DNA from 3 places in the Streptomyces sp. NPDC014889 genome. Region 2 is predicted to be linked to each of the others. Evidence: riboswitches for the same ligand, from Rfam matches in the RefSeq annotation. Region 2 holds a riboswitch; each other region holds the start of a gene.

Region 1 (4,597 bases), on a different contig from region 2:
GCCTCCTTAGGCGGTACGTGGTGGAGCGCCGTCAGGGTCCTGGCGTATCCCGGCGATGAAGTCCAACGAGTCCTCGGGCGAGAGGGCGTGGATCCGCAGGGTGTCGAAGGCCTCCGTGTAGGCCTCTAGGTCTTCTTTCCGCTCGAGATGGAGGCTACTCGTCAGGTGGTCGAGAACCACCACGTTCAGATCAGAAGTGTTCGAAAATGAGAAGATTACGAAAGGACCGGTGATGCCGATGTGCGCGCCGGCGGCGAACGGCAGCACCTGGAGCCGTACCTGCGGCAGCCGGGCCGCCTCCGTCAGCCGCTCCAGCTGCCGCCGCATGATCTCCGGGCCGCCCACCTCGCGGCGCAGCACCGCCTCGTCGAGCACCGCGTCCAGCTCCAGCGGCGGCTGCGCGCGGAGCACGTCCTGGCGGGCCAGCCGCACCTCCACCAGCGCGTCCAGCCGGTCCTCGTCGAGCCCGTCCACGGCGGCCCGGGTGACCGCGCGGGCGTACTCGGGCGTCTGCAGCAGTCCGGGGACGACCGAGGTCTCCAGGGTGCGCATCCCGCTCGCCTGCGACTCCAGGCTGATGAAGTCCCGGTAGGTCGGCGGCAGTACCCCGCGGTAGGCGTGCCACCAGTGGTGCCGGCCGTCGCCGTCGTCCAGTCCCGCGAGGACCAGGAGCAACTCGCGCAGCTGGGAGTCGTGGACCGCGTACGCGTCCAGGAGGGAGCGCACATCGGCCGGTTTCACCCCACTGGTGCCGGTTTCGATCCGGCTGACCTTCGACTGGTGCCAGCCGACCAGGCCGGCCGCCTCACCGCTGGTGAGACCCGCGCCGGTGCGCAGCGCGCGCAGTTCGGCGCCCAGTTTCCTGCGGCGCACCGCGGGACCGTGCTGCATGGGCTACTCCCTCGCTCCGTCTGAACGCTCCACGCGACCCGCTTCACATACGGTCTTCCGTCGCAGAGTTCACCGCATCGAGCGACAGATATATGCATATCTTGGTGGATCGCCACCGAGACGGCAGGACTGGTGGCAGTCTGACGGCGAAGCACCAGTGCGGGACCGTACTCGAACCATCCGCTCAGTGTCGGACTCCGGTCCCGTGGGAAAGGGACGACGTCGCCATGGCAGACCATCTGGAAGCATCCGTCACTCTGCCGAGCGATCCCGCCTCGGTCTGCGCGGCCCGTGCCTATGTGGCGGGCACGCTCGCGGAGTGGGGCCTGCCGCCGGCCACGGACACCGCCGAGACGGTGCGGCTCATCGTCTCCGAACTCGCCACCAACGCCGTACAGCACACTTTCGGGCAGTCACCCACCTTCACGGTGGACCTCGTCCTCGTGCGTGACGAACGGCTGTGCATCGGGGTCACCGACAGCCACCCCCGGTTCCCCAAACGGCTGCCGGCCGCCGTCCAGCAGGACAACGGCCGGGGCATGGTGATCATCCGGTGGCTCACCGCGGAGTGCGGCGGCAGACTGACCGTGCGGCCGACCCGGGAGGGCGGCAAGACGGTCTGCATCGAACTTCCGTGGACGGCTCCTGCCCGGCCCGTGACGGCCGCGGGCCAGGAACCGTAGGAACGTGGGGTGACGGCGTCGCAGCGCCGCCACCGCCCCGCACCGCGGCCGGGTCAGCGGACCCGGCCGTACCAGACGCTCTTCGTCCAGATCTTCTGGAGCTTCACCACGTCCCCGGTCTTCGGGGCGTGCCAGATCTTGCCCGAGCCGGCGTAGATGCCGACGTGGTACACGTACGAGCCCGAGTGGAAGAACACCAGGTCCCCGGCCCGGCGGCTGCTCGCGGAGATGTGCCGGCTGTTGTTGTACTGCTGCGCGGCCGTGCGGGGCAGTTTCTTGCCCGCCCTCTTGAACGAGTACAGCGTGAGCCCGGAGCAGTCGAACCTCCGCGGCCCCGTGGCGCCCCACTGGTAGGGCGACCCCTTCTTGGACGCGGCGATCTGCAGCGCCTTGGACGCCATCGTGACGGCCGAGGCCTCGGAGGCCACACCCGGCACGACGATCGAGCCGCCCACGGCGGCCAGGGTCAGGGCCGAGGCCGTGCCGGCCCGGGCCATCAGCGACGGGACGCGATTGAGCGCAGTCATGCGCAACCCTTCGTCAGCCGCCTGTGAAGGATGACCTGTCGGATTCGGGCTGGCGAAGTTGCCCGGCCGCGTTGCCGCGGCTTCACCCCAAGGGCTGCTCGGTCCGGTCATGGTGCGACCGTTCCGGCGACCCGTCGTGCTTGGGTCCTCCACTCCTGCCGATCCACTCCTGTCGACCGGTCATCCGGGCGGCGGCAGGACTCGGCGTCCGCCCGGACCGCCCCGCCGTTGTGGCGGGGGCTTGTCGTCAGACAGGGATCTTCACCCACGGATGTCCGAAAATCCCAACGGAAGCGAGTGTTTGTGTTGTTACTCACCACGCGCCCGTTCGGGTGGACACCCTCACGATCGAACGGATGCCCCCTCACCCGACGACCCCCGGACCAGCACCGGAACGCCTCGTGCCGCCATTCGGGGAGGCGGGCTGCGCAACTGTGGCGGTCCCGAAAAGGGACCTGAACCTACACCGAAAGGGGGTCGGTCATTCGGGGACATTCCGTGTCGCTTGTCCCGGCGCGCCGCCTCCCGCGCCCGCCGCGCCCCCGGTGTGGACGACGTCAACTTCCGCAGTTTGGCGGCTGGGTGAAGCGCACGGCGCGCGACTCACCGTCCGGCACCCACGGGGGCCGGGCGCCCGGCGGCCTCCGGACAGCGGCCGATCGGCTCTGCCAGGGTGCGGGGTGGGTCCGGTGGATCGTCCCGCGTCCGGCGAGGTGGGCATTGCCGTGCGATTCGGGATGTACCGGCCAACCGGCCCATATGTGGCGGCTTCTGGCGTCTCCGGCGCCGGCTGCCGCTTCGGGCCGGCCCGCGCCTGCCGCGCGGACCGCCGCTGGGGCTTCCGGCCCCGCACCGCCATCCGGCCGCCGGGGTTCCGGTTCCCCGCCGACCCGGGCCCGGCGGGTGCCCCTGACGGCCCGGGTGCCCGGTCGTCTCCGGGCGGCGGCCGATCGGCGCTGTCCGGGTGTGGTGCGGGGTCCGGTGGATCGTCCCGCGTCCGGTGAAGTGGGCATTGCCGTGTGATTTTGGGCGTTCCGGCCAACCGGCCCATATGCGGCGGCTTCTGGCGTCTCCGGCGCCGACCACCGCTCCAGGCCGGCCCGCGCAGCCTCGGCCGCGTGGCCCGCCTGCTGGCCTTCAGGCCTCTCAGGTTGGCCCGCTTGCTGGGTTTTTGACCCCTTTCGTGGGGGCCGCCCGCCGACTCCCCGTCCCTTCCGTGCGTGCCGTCGCCGGCCTTCCGGTTCCCGTCGAGCCGCTCGGGGTTCCGCTCAGCGGGACACGTCGCGCCGCTTATCGGATTGGCAAAGAAGGTCAACGCCCCCTGTTCTCAGGGACCTCACAGCAGCAAGGATCCCCGTACCCAATTCGCAACGACGTACGGGGAGGTCCCCCCTTGAGGGACATGAGACCCAGGAACCGGGTGCTGGCGCTCGGTTCGGCCGGTGCGCTGGTCACGGCGACCCTGATAGCCGGCGCGGTGGCGACGCCCGCGGCCGGTGCGAACAACGGCCAGGGCCAGGACCGCGAGACCCGCGGCGCGGCGATCGCCGCGGAGCGGGCCGCGAAGGCCGGCATCGACTGGCAGGACTGCCCCGCCGACTGGGGGCTGGCCAAGCCCATCCAGTGCGGTTACGTCTCGGTGCCGCTCGACTACGCCGACCCCTACGGCAAGCAGATCAAGCTGGCCGTCGACCGCGCCGGCAACACCGGCACCAAGGAGGAGCGCCAGGGCGCCCTCGTCTACAACCCGGGCGGCCCCGGCGGTTCGGGCCTGCGCTTCCCGACCCGGGTCACCGGAAAGAACGCCATCTGGGCCAACGTGGCGAAGGCCTACGACTTCGTCGGCTTCGACCCGCGCGGTGTCGGCCACTCGGCGGCCATCTCCTGCGCCGACCCGCAGAAGTTCGCCGAGGGGTCCAAGCTGGACCCGGTGCCCGGCTCCGAGGGCGACAAGAGCATCCAGCGCAAGCTGGCCCGCGAGTACGCGCAGGGCTGCCTCCAGCGCACCGGCCGCGCCATGCTCCAGCAGATGACCACCCCGAACACCGTGCGCGACCTGGACGTCATCCGCGCCGCGCTCGGCGAGCAGAAGCTCAACTTCCTCGGCGTCTCCTACGGCACCTACCTCGGCGCCGTCTACGGCACGATGTTCCCGGGCCACGTGCGCCGGATGGTCGTCGACAGCGTCGTCAACCCGGCCCGCGAGAACATCTGGTACCAGGCCAACCTGAACCAGGACGTCGCCTTCGAGGGCCGCTGGAAGGACTGGCAGGACTGGGTCGCCGCGAACGACGCCACCTACCACCTGGGCGCCACCCGCGACGCCGTCCAGGAGCAGTGGCTGAAGCTGCGCGCCACCGCCAAGAAGAGCCCCATCGGCGGGGTCGTCGGCCCGAACGAGCTGATCTCCTTCTTCCAGAGCGCGCCGTACTACGACTCGTCGTGGGCGCCGGTGGCGAGGGTGTTCAGCAAGTACGTCGCCGGTGACACCCAGGC
Region 2 (4,597 bases):
GCGTACGGAGGGCGCCGGGCGGCTGCCGGGCACCCGGCGGGCCGCCCGGCGCCCGCGGCCCGGCCCGCCCGCCGGAGCGCCCGCAGCAGCCACCGCGCCTCTCCTTCGTCCTGGGCCCCCTCGAGCCTCCTGAGCCCTCTTGAGCACCGTAAGGTCCGGCCGGGCCGGGGCAGGGGTGCAGTTCGGCCGGGTGGGCGGTCATCGGGGGCATCAGGGGGAACGGGTGCACGTGCGGCGCACGGTGCCGCGCGGGTGGGCCGGGGCGGTCCGGCCCGTCACGGCGGCGTCTCGTCCAGCAGCTCGGGGCCGTTGTTGCGCACGTTGTTGACGGCCGGGGAGACCGGCCGGGCGCCGAGCCTGCCGCCCGCCGGGGGGCTCAGCAGCGTCCGTAGTTCGCCGGGGTCCTGATGGCGGGGGTCGAGCCAGGCGTCGTAGTGGTCCGGGGTGAGGGCCAGCGGCATCCTCGGGTGGACCCGGCCGGCCTCGTCGGTGGCCTCGGTGGTGATGATGGTGCACGTGGTCAGCCAGGCGGCGGGGTCGTCGTCCCGCGCCACGTGCGGGTCCCGCCAGTACGCGTACAGCCCGGCGAGCGCCATCAGCTCACCGTCCTCGGGGCTGATGTAGTACGGCTGCTTGTGGGTCCTGCCGGTGTCCTGGGCCTTGATCTGCTGCCATTCGTAGAAGCCGTCGGCGGGCAGCAGGCAGCGGTGCCTGACGAAGGCGCGGCGGAAGGCCGGCTTCTCGTGCACGGTCTCCACCCGGGCGTTGATCATCCGGGCGCCGGCCTTCACGTCCCTCGCCCAGGACGGGACCAGTCCCCAGCGCAGCGGCCGCAGCTCCCTGCGGACGGCGGCCGGGGTGCGGTCCTCGCGCGGCGCGCGTTCGAGAACGGCCCACACCTCGTCGGTCGGGGCGACGTTCCAGCTCGGGGCGAGCGACTCCTCCGGGCGCCACTCGGTGACCCGGAAGTGCCGGACCAGGTCCTCCGGACCGCGGGTGGAGACGTAGCGACCGCACATGGGGCCAGGGTGCCACGGCGGCGGGGCCGGGGGCGGGAGCGCCTCACGCCCGCCGGCGGGGTCACCTCGACGATGCCGCGCAGACGGACATGAACGTGAGGCACCTCACGGGAAGGTCACGAATACGTATCGGACATTCCACGCCTCAATCTTCACACCGAGTACACACGTTCGCTAAGTTGACGGCCAGGACGCACGATTGCCTCCGGCGAGTCGCGTCGGATCGTGCGACCTCCGCCGAGTCCGGTACGCCCCCGCAGCGGCCGGAGCCGGGGAACCGACCAACCTCGGGGTGAAGCGGCCCAACTGTCCCTCGGGACAAGGGCCGTAGGGCACGCCTTCCGCAGAACGTCCGCCCGATGCCGAGAGCAGAACCGGTAGGCGGCCCATGGGAGGAGTGCGTCCCTCTTGACGCCGGAACGACCGAGCGACGACAGGCCGAGCCGCGCCGAGGTCCAGCAGCGGATCAGCAGCCTCTACGACCAGGCGGAGAACGCCACGGGGAACTTCAACGCCACCCGCGCGATGAGCAAGAGCGCTCGTACGCGGCGGGGTTCGGCTTCCTGGAGCGGTTCCGGCGGATCCGATCCGGCCGTGGACCGGGTGGCCAGGAAGTGGTTCGACGTGGGGCGCGCCCAGTTGGGTCCGACCATGCCTGCGGTCCTGCCGCCGGACCGTATGCCGAGACAGGCCGACTCCCCCGCCGCGGCGCAGGACAGGCGTCCGGCGGATGCCCGCGAGGGCCTGGCCCTCGAAGCGGGCAGGGCCCCTCGGCCCGAGCTGTCCGCCGGCCCGGCGGCCTCGGCACCCGAACTCGCGGCCGCGGCACGGACCGTCCCGGAGTTGCCCGCCGCCGCCCCCGTGGCGGAACTGACCGCCCGCCCCATGCAACCGCCCCCGCCCACCACCGGCACCATGGGCGTACTGCCCGACGGGGCCATGCGGCCGCCCACCGGCACCCTGGACGCGCTGTCCAGCCGCTCCATGCAGCCGCCCCCCACCGGCAGCATGAGCCTGCTCCCGAACGAAACCACCGGCGCGCCTCCCGCAGGGGCCATGGATGCTCGGACCACCGGCACCATGGGCGTACTGCCCGACCGCACCATGCAGCCGCCACCCACCGGCAGCATGAACCTGCTCCCGAACGAAACCACCGGCGCACCTCCCGCAGGGACCATGGATGCTCGGACCACCGGCACCATGGGCGTACTGCCCGACCGCACCATGCAGCCACCACCCACCGGCAGCATGAACCTGCTCCCGAACGGAATCAGCGGCGCGCCTCCCGCAGGGGCCATGGATGCTCGGACCACCGGCACCACGGGCGTACTGCCCGACCGCACCACCGGAGGCATGCAGGCTCCCCCGACCGGCACCATGCGGGCGGTGCCCTCCACCGGGGCCCTGGGCGCTCTTTCCTCAGGGACGGCGGTGGCCACCGGGGCCGGGGCGATGGGTGTCAGCGGGAGCCCGGGTGTCGCGACCCCGCCCGACGGGCCCGTCACGCAGCCTGCGGGTGGGGTCCCGGTCGCGCGTCGTCGGCAGGCCGCCGCGGTGCAGCGGCCCGCCAAGGAGCGGACGCGGGGCAAGCTCGCGCAGGCCGGCGAGATGCTGGCCCGGCACGCCGCGCAGCAGAGCGCGCGGCCGGCCGAGGAGCCCCTGCCTCGGCCGGAGGCGGCGCAGTGGCAGCAGCACGCCACTGGCCTCTTCGACACGACCCCGCCGCTGGACGGCAACTCGCTCTTCGACGCCAGCCAGGCGGGAGCCCCCGGCCCAGCGACCGGCGCCGCCGTCGCCGAGAGCCCGGCCTCGGCCTACGAGCGGAAGGCCGCCAAGGCGCTGGCCTTCGCCCGCGCGCAGATCGGCAAGCCGTGCGTGTGGGGAGCCACAGGTCCGGGCTCCTACGACTGCTCGAGTCTCACCCAGGCCGCCTGGCGGGCCGCGGACGTGGCCCTGCCCCGCACCACCCACGAACAGGTCGGCTCCGGCGCGGCGATCGAGCTCGCCGAACTGGAGCCGGGGGACCTGATCTTCTTCTACGGCGAGGTCAGCCACGTGGGCCTGTACGCGGGCAACGGCACCATGGTGCACGCCCCGAGTCCGGGCGCGTCCATACGCGAGGAGTCGATCTTCTTCGCGGGCCCCCGAGCCATCCACAGCGCGATACGGCCGGCCTGAGCCGTCACGGGCGGGGAGGCCCGGGTGACCGCGGCGGCGTCACCCGGACCTTCCCGCCCGTCGTTCACGCGTTCTTGCGGCCCACCCCGGCGTACACCCAGAACTGGGACGGGTCCTCCGGGACCTCCTCGTCCCGGTCCGGACGCCACAGCGGGACGTAGACCAATCCCGGCTCCGCCAGGTCGAACCCGTCGAAGAGGGACTCGATCTCGCCGCGGGAGCGTGCCGTGACCGGCGAGGTGGCCCGGTCGCGGTAGAGCTGCCCGACCGCCGCGGCCGTGTCGGGGCGGTCCTCGTCCGTGGCGTGGGTCAGGGCCAGCCAGCTGCCCGCGGGCAGCGCGTCCCGGAAGGCGGCCACGATGCCGCCGGGGTCCTCCTGCGGGGTGACGAAGTGCAGGATCGTGATCATCAGGACGGCGACGGGCTCGTCGAAGTCGATCAGCTTGCGCACCTGCGGCGCGGAGAGTATCCCCGCGGGATCGCGGATGTCGGCGGCCACGATCGCCGCGTCCGGGTTGTCGGCGAGCAGGGCCTCGCTGTGCGCGACCGCGACCGGGTCGTTGTCGACGTACACCACTTTCGCGCCGGGACTGGCGGCCTGGGCGACCTCGTGCACATTGCCCTGGGTGGGGATCCCGGAGCCGAGGTCGACGAACTGGCGCACCCCGGCGTCCACCAGGAACCGCACGGCACGGCCCAGGAAGGCGCGGTTGGCGCGGGCCAGGGTGCGCACCTGGGGGTCGATCGCCGTGAAGGCGGCCACCGCCTCCCGGTCTATGGCGAAGTTGTGCTCGCCGCCCAGCATGGCGTCGTACATCCGGGCCACGCTTGCCTTGCCCGGATCGACGCCCCGCGGCAGCCCGTCTCCGTCCCGCATTCGCCAACTCCCCTACTGTTAAACGACCTTGACTGTGCATCATATAGTTGCCAGCGGCATACCACGCCGTACCGCCCGACCGGTCCGACCGGCCAGTCCGTCCCCGCCCCACCGGACCCCCGGCCCACCGGCCCCCACCCGGAAGGCACACGATCCTGCGGAACACAGAACGCGGCCACCCCGAGGGCCCACCCCCCACAGCGCCGCTCCGCCGCCGTTCGTACTTCTCCCCCGCGGCCGACGCCATCGGGTCCGAGCTGGACCTGCACCTGACCGGCCGTCACGTCGTGCACTCGCTCGCGCCGGGTTTCTGCGACGCGGCCTCGGTGTACCTGCTCCAGCGCTGGCTGCTGGAGGAGAACGCGCGCACGACGGCCGACCCGCCGCAGATCGAGGCACGCCGGCTCGCCCTGCGCATAGGGTCGGACAGCTCGGAGGACTGGGAGCACCTGCTGCCGGTCGGGGAGGTGCTGGTCTTCCCCCGCCGCACGCCGTACGCGCGTGCCGTGGCGACCGGGCAGAC
Region 3 (4,597 bases), on a different contig from region 2:
CTCGGCACGGTCGCCGGCCGCGCCGACGAACTGTGCCGCTACGCCGTCCTGTTCGGCGACCCGCAGCTCGCCCTGACCGCCGTCGGACGTGTCCTGGAGGTGACGCCCGAGGAGGTGCAGGAGGTCGCCAAGTCCCGCCTGCGTCCCGACAACCGCGCGGTGCTCGTCTACGAGCCGACCGCCGCCGACGCGCAGGACGACGCCCAGGACGCGGACGCCGCGGCCACCGACGAGACCGAGGAGGCGGCGAAGTGACCGAGCTCGCCACGATGGAGTTCCACCCGCAGCCGCAGGCAGGCGCGGCCAGGCCGTGGGCGTTCCCCGCCCCCGAGCGCGGGACGCTGGACAACGGCCTGACGGTGCTGCGCTGCCACCGCCCCGGCCAGCAGGTCGTCGCCGTCGAGGTGCTGCTGGACGCGCCCCTGGAGGCGGAGCCGGCCGGCCTGGACGGCGTCGCCACGATCATGGCGCGGGCCTTCTCCGAGGGCACCGACAAGCACTCCGCCGAGGAGTTCGCCGCCGAGCTGGAGCGCGCGGGCGCCACCCTCGACGCGCACGCCGACCACCCCGGCGTACGGCTGAGCCTGGAGGTCCCCGCCTCCCGACTGGCCAAGGGGCTCGGCCTGCTGTCCGACGCCCTCAGGGCGCCCGCGTTCGCCGACTCCGAGGTGGAGCGGCTGGTGCGCAACCGGCTCGACGAGATCCCGCACGAGCTGGCCAACCCGGCCCGCCGCGCCGCCAAGGAGCTGTCCAAGGAGCTCTTCCCGGCGGACGCGCGCATGTCGCGTCCGCGCCAGGGCACCGAGGAGACGGTCGGCGCCATCGACTCGGCGGCCGTCCGTGCCTTCTACGACCGGCACGTGCGCCCGGCCACGGCCACCGCCGTGGTCGTCGGCGACCTCACCGGCGTCGACCTCGACGAGCTGCTGGGCCGGACCCTGGGCGCCTGGACCGGCGCGCCCGCCAAGCCGCGGCCCGTGCCGCCGGTGACCGCCGACGACACCGGCCGTGTGGTCATCGTGGACCGGCCCGGCGCCGTCCAGACTCAGTTGCTCATCGGCCGGATCGGTTCCGACCGGCACGCCCGCGTGTGGCCCGCCCAGGTGCTCGGCACCTACTGCCTCGGCGGCACCCTCACCTCCCGCCTGGACCGCGTCCTGCGCGAGGAGAAGGGCTACACCTACGGGGTGCGGGCGTTCGGCCAGGTGATGCGCTCGGCCCCCGACGGCTCGGGCGCCGCGATGCTCGCCATCAGCGGCTCGGTCGACACCCCGAACACCGGCCCGGCCCTGGACGACCTGTTCACGGTGCTGCGCAAGCTCGCCGCGGAGGGTCTCACCGACCCCGAGCGCGACGTCGCCGTGCAGAACCTCGTCGGCGTGGCGCCGCTGAAGTACGAGACGGCCGCCGCCGTCGCGGGCACGCTGGCCGACCAGGTCGAGCAGCACCTGCCGGACGACTACCAGGCGACGCTCTATCAGCAGCTCGCCGCCACCGGCACGGTGGAGGCCACCGCGGCCGTCGTCAACGCCTTCCCGGTGGACCGTCTGGTGACGGTCCTCGTCGGCGACGCGGCGCAGATCAAGGAGCCCGTCGAGGCCCTGGGCGTCGGCCGGGTCACGGTCGTCGAGGCCGAGTAGCGGCACACACGAACGCGGGGCCCTGGTGACCGAAGCGTCACCAGGGCCCTGTGTTGTCCTGATCTTGTCCGAATTGAGGGGGAGACCGCCTGTCTGCCCTGTGGTATGCGCTACAAAACATCTGATCCGTTTGGGAATTGAAAGCGGCCCCGTTTAGCGTCGGTCCGGCTGTTCGTCGGGCAGTGCGCCGCGTCCGCGGCACCGGACAGTCATCGCCGAGTCCCCGTACGGCGCGAGCCAGGGGAGCCGGGGACCCATCGTCCCTGGGGTGAATCGGACGCCCGCGCGCCACGCGAGGGGGCCGTAGGAGACCTTCCTGCTCCGAACCCGTCAGCTAACCCGGTAGGCGACAGGGAAGGAAAGGACCCACGTCTCCATGGCGTTCACCCGCGCCGCCGGGAAGCACCGACGGCCGAGCCGGATGCACCGCACCACCGCCCGCGCGGCGGGCGTCGCGGCCCTGGCCACCACCGGTGTCATCGGCACCCTCGCCGCCCCGGCCCTCGCGGCGGAGGCCCCCGCCCTCGAGGACACCGGCCTCACCCCGGTCGTCACCATCGGCGACAGCGTCGCCGAGAAGATCGACGCCCAGTCCGTCGCCCAGCACCGTGCCGCCGCGCGCAAGGAGGCCGAGAAGGCCGCGCGCGAGAAGGCCGCCGAGCAGGCGGCGAAGGAGCGCGAGGCCAAGGCGCGCGCCGCCCGCGCGGCCGAGCGCAAGCGCCTCAACGCCTTCGTGACGCCGATCTTCAACTCGTACATCTCGACCGGCTACCTGACCGGCGGCTACCTGTGGTCGTCCGGCGCCCACACCGGCGTCGACTTCCACGCCGCGAGCGGCACCAGCGTCCACGCGGTCGGCAGCGGCACCGTCGTCGACGCCGGCTGGGGCGGGGCGTACGGGAACCAGATCGTGATCAGGATGGCCGACGGCATGTACACCCAGTACGCGCATCTGTCGTCCGTCCAGGTCTCGGTGGGCCAGCACGTCACCCCGGGCCGGCAGATCGGCCTGTCCGGCGCGACCGGCAACGTCACCGGACCGCACCTGCACTTCGAGGCCCGTACGACCCCGGACTACGGCTCCGACGTCGACCCCGTGGCCTACCTGCGCAAGCACGGCCTCAACGTCTGACCCGCCGCCGGGCGTACCGTCCGGCATCCCCGAAGCCCCGGCTCCCGAGCCGGGGCTTCCGGTTTCCCCGCGGGCTTCCGGAGGCCCCCCGCCGGGCACGCCGAAGCCGTGCCGGCCCGTCCGGGCGGCACGGCTTCGGCGCAGGACCGTTCCTGCTGGTCAGACCGTCTCGGGCAGCTCCTCGAGCCCCTCGGCGACCAGCTTGGCCAGCCGGTCGAGCGCGGCGTCCGCGCCGTCGGCGTCGGAGGCCAGGACGACCTCCTCGCCGCCCTCGGCGCCGAGGCCGAGCACGGCCAGCATGGAGGCCGCGTTGACGGGCGTCCCGTCGGCCTTGGCGATCGTCACCGGGATGCCTGCGGCCGTGGCGGCCCGGACGAAGATGGAGGCGGGGCGGGCGTGGAGACCCTCGGCCCAGCCGACGTTGACGCGGCGCTCAGCCATGTGTTGCTGCCCTTCAGGTGATCAGGGTTGTCTAGACCAGTTTTCCACACGTGGAACAAGTCCGGAGCGGGGGTGTGCGCCGCCCCGGACGGCGTCGGACCGCGGCCTCGGTCCGACGTGTGTCCTCCACAGACTGCCTCGCGCCGCTGTCGGACGCGAGCCGTACGCTGGGGCCCATGCAGACCTCGCCGGACCGGCACGAGTACCCCGCCCACTGGGAGGCCGACGTGGTGCTGCGTGACGGAGGTACCGCACGGATCCGCCCCATCACCGCCGATGACGCCGGCCGTCTGGTCAGCTTCTACGAACAGGTGTCGGACGAGTCCAAGTATTACCGCTTCTTCGCGCCCTACCCGCGGCTGTCCGCGAAGGACGTCCACCGCTTCACGCACCACGACTTCGTGGACCGGGTGGGACTCGCGGCCACCGTCGGCGGCGAGTTCATCGCCACCGTGCGCTACGACCGCATCGGCGCGGACGGCATGCCGGCCTCGGCGCCCTCCGACGAGGCCGAGGTCGCCTTCCTGGTGCAGGACGCCCACCAGGGCCGCGGCGTCGCCTCCGCGCTCCTCGAACACATCGCGGCCGTCGCCCGCGAGCGCGGCATCCGCCGCTTCACCGCCGAGGTGCTGCCGGCCAACACCAAGATGATCAAGGTGTTCACGGACGCCGGGTACACCCAGAAGCGCAGCTTCGAGGACGGCGTCGTGCACCTGGAGTTCGGCATCGAGCCGACCGACCGCTCGCTGGCCGTGCAGCAGGCACGGGAGCAGCGGGCCGAGGCGCGGTCGGTACGGCGGCTGCTCGTGCCGGGCTCGGTCGCCGTCATCGGGGTGGGCCGCACGCGCGGCGGCGTCGGCCGCGGCATCCTCGACAACATCCGCGACGCCGGGTTCACGGGCCGGCTCCACGCCGTGAACCGGGCCTTCGGCGAGGACTGCCGGGAGATCGACGGGGTGCCCGCCCACCGCTCGGTGCGGGACATCGACGGGCCCGTGGACCTGGCCGTCGTCGCCGTACCGGCCGAGCACGTCCCGGACGCCGTCGCCGAGTGCGGCGAGCACGGGGTGCAGGGACTCGTCGTGATCTCCGCGGGCTACGCGGAGAGCGGCCCCGAGGGACGCGAGCGGCAGCGCGCGCTCGTCCGGCAGGCGCGCTCGTACGGCATGCGGATCATCGGGCCCAACACCTTCGGGATCATCAACACCTCGCCGGACGTCCGGCTCAACGCCTCCCTCGCCCCCGAGCTGCCCCGGCCCGGCCGTATCGGTCTCTTCGCCCAGTCCGGGGCCATCGGCATCGCGCTGCTGTCCCGGCTGCACCGGCGCGGCGGCGGTGTCACCGGGGTCACGGGCGTGTCGACCTTCGTGTCGGCCGGCAACAG

Evidence for each region. A riboswitch is a leader RNA that binds a small molecule or an ion and turns the genes downstream of it on or off. The one in region 2 is predicted to bind cyclic di-AMP.
Region 1: another riboswitch for cyclic di-AMP. It lies ahead of ACF09J_RS29695 (C40 family peptidase); the one in region 2 lies ahead of ACF09J_RS27925 (NlpC/P60 family protein).
Region 3: another riboswitch for cyclic di-AMP. It lies ahead of ACF09J_RS33980 (M23 family metallopeptidase); the one in region 2 lies ahead of ACF09J_RS27925 (NlpC/P60 family protein).

What each region holds. Positions count from the first base shown of each region.
Region 1 is NZ_JBIBWH010000017.1:70,206-74,802, reverse strand. Features, by position in the region: gene ACF09J_RS29705 (helix-turn-helix domain-containing protein) at 7-891, opposite strand; gene ACF09J_RS29700 (ATP-binding protein) at 1,119-1,574, shown strand; gene ACF09J_RS29695 (C40 family peptidase) at 1,628-2,101, opposite strand; cyclic di-AMP (ydaO/yuaA leader) riboswitch at 2,105-2,318, opposite strand; gene ACF09J_RS29690 (alpha/beta hydrolase) at 3,504-4,597, shown strand, end outside.
Region 2 is NZ_JBIBWH010000015.1:69,768-74,364, reverse strand. Features, by position in the region: gene ACF09J_RS27935 (AI-2E family transporter) at 1-93, opposite strand, end outside; gene ACF09J_RS27930 (SOS response-associated peptidase) at 276-1,019, opposite strand; cyclic di-AMP (ydaO/yuaA leader) riboswitch at 1,245-1,419, shown strand; gene ACF09J_RS27925 (NlpC/P60 family protein) at 1,428-3,197, shown strand; gene ACF09J_RS27920 (SAM-dependent methyltransferase) at 3,262-4,074, opposite strand; gene ACF09J_RS27915 (PP2C family protein-serine/threonine phosphatase) at 4,362-4,597, shown strand, end outside.
Region 3 is NZ_JBIBWH010000025.1:41,387-45,983, forward strand. Features, by position in the region: gene ACF09J_RS33970 (M16 family metallopeptidase) at 1-255, shown strand, start outside; gene ACF09J_RS33975 (M16 family metallopeptidase) at 252-1,640, shown strand; cyclic di-AMP (ydaO/yuaA leader) riboswitch at 1,844-2,004, shown strand; gene ACF09J_RS33980 (M23 family metallopeptidase) at 2,017-2,772, shown strand; gene ACF09J_RS33985 (HPr family phosphocarrier protein) at 2,932-3,213, opposite strand; gene ACF09J_RS33990 (GNAT family N-acetyltransferase) at 3,390-4,597, shown strand, end outside.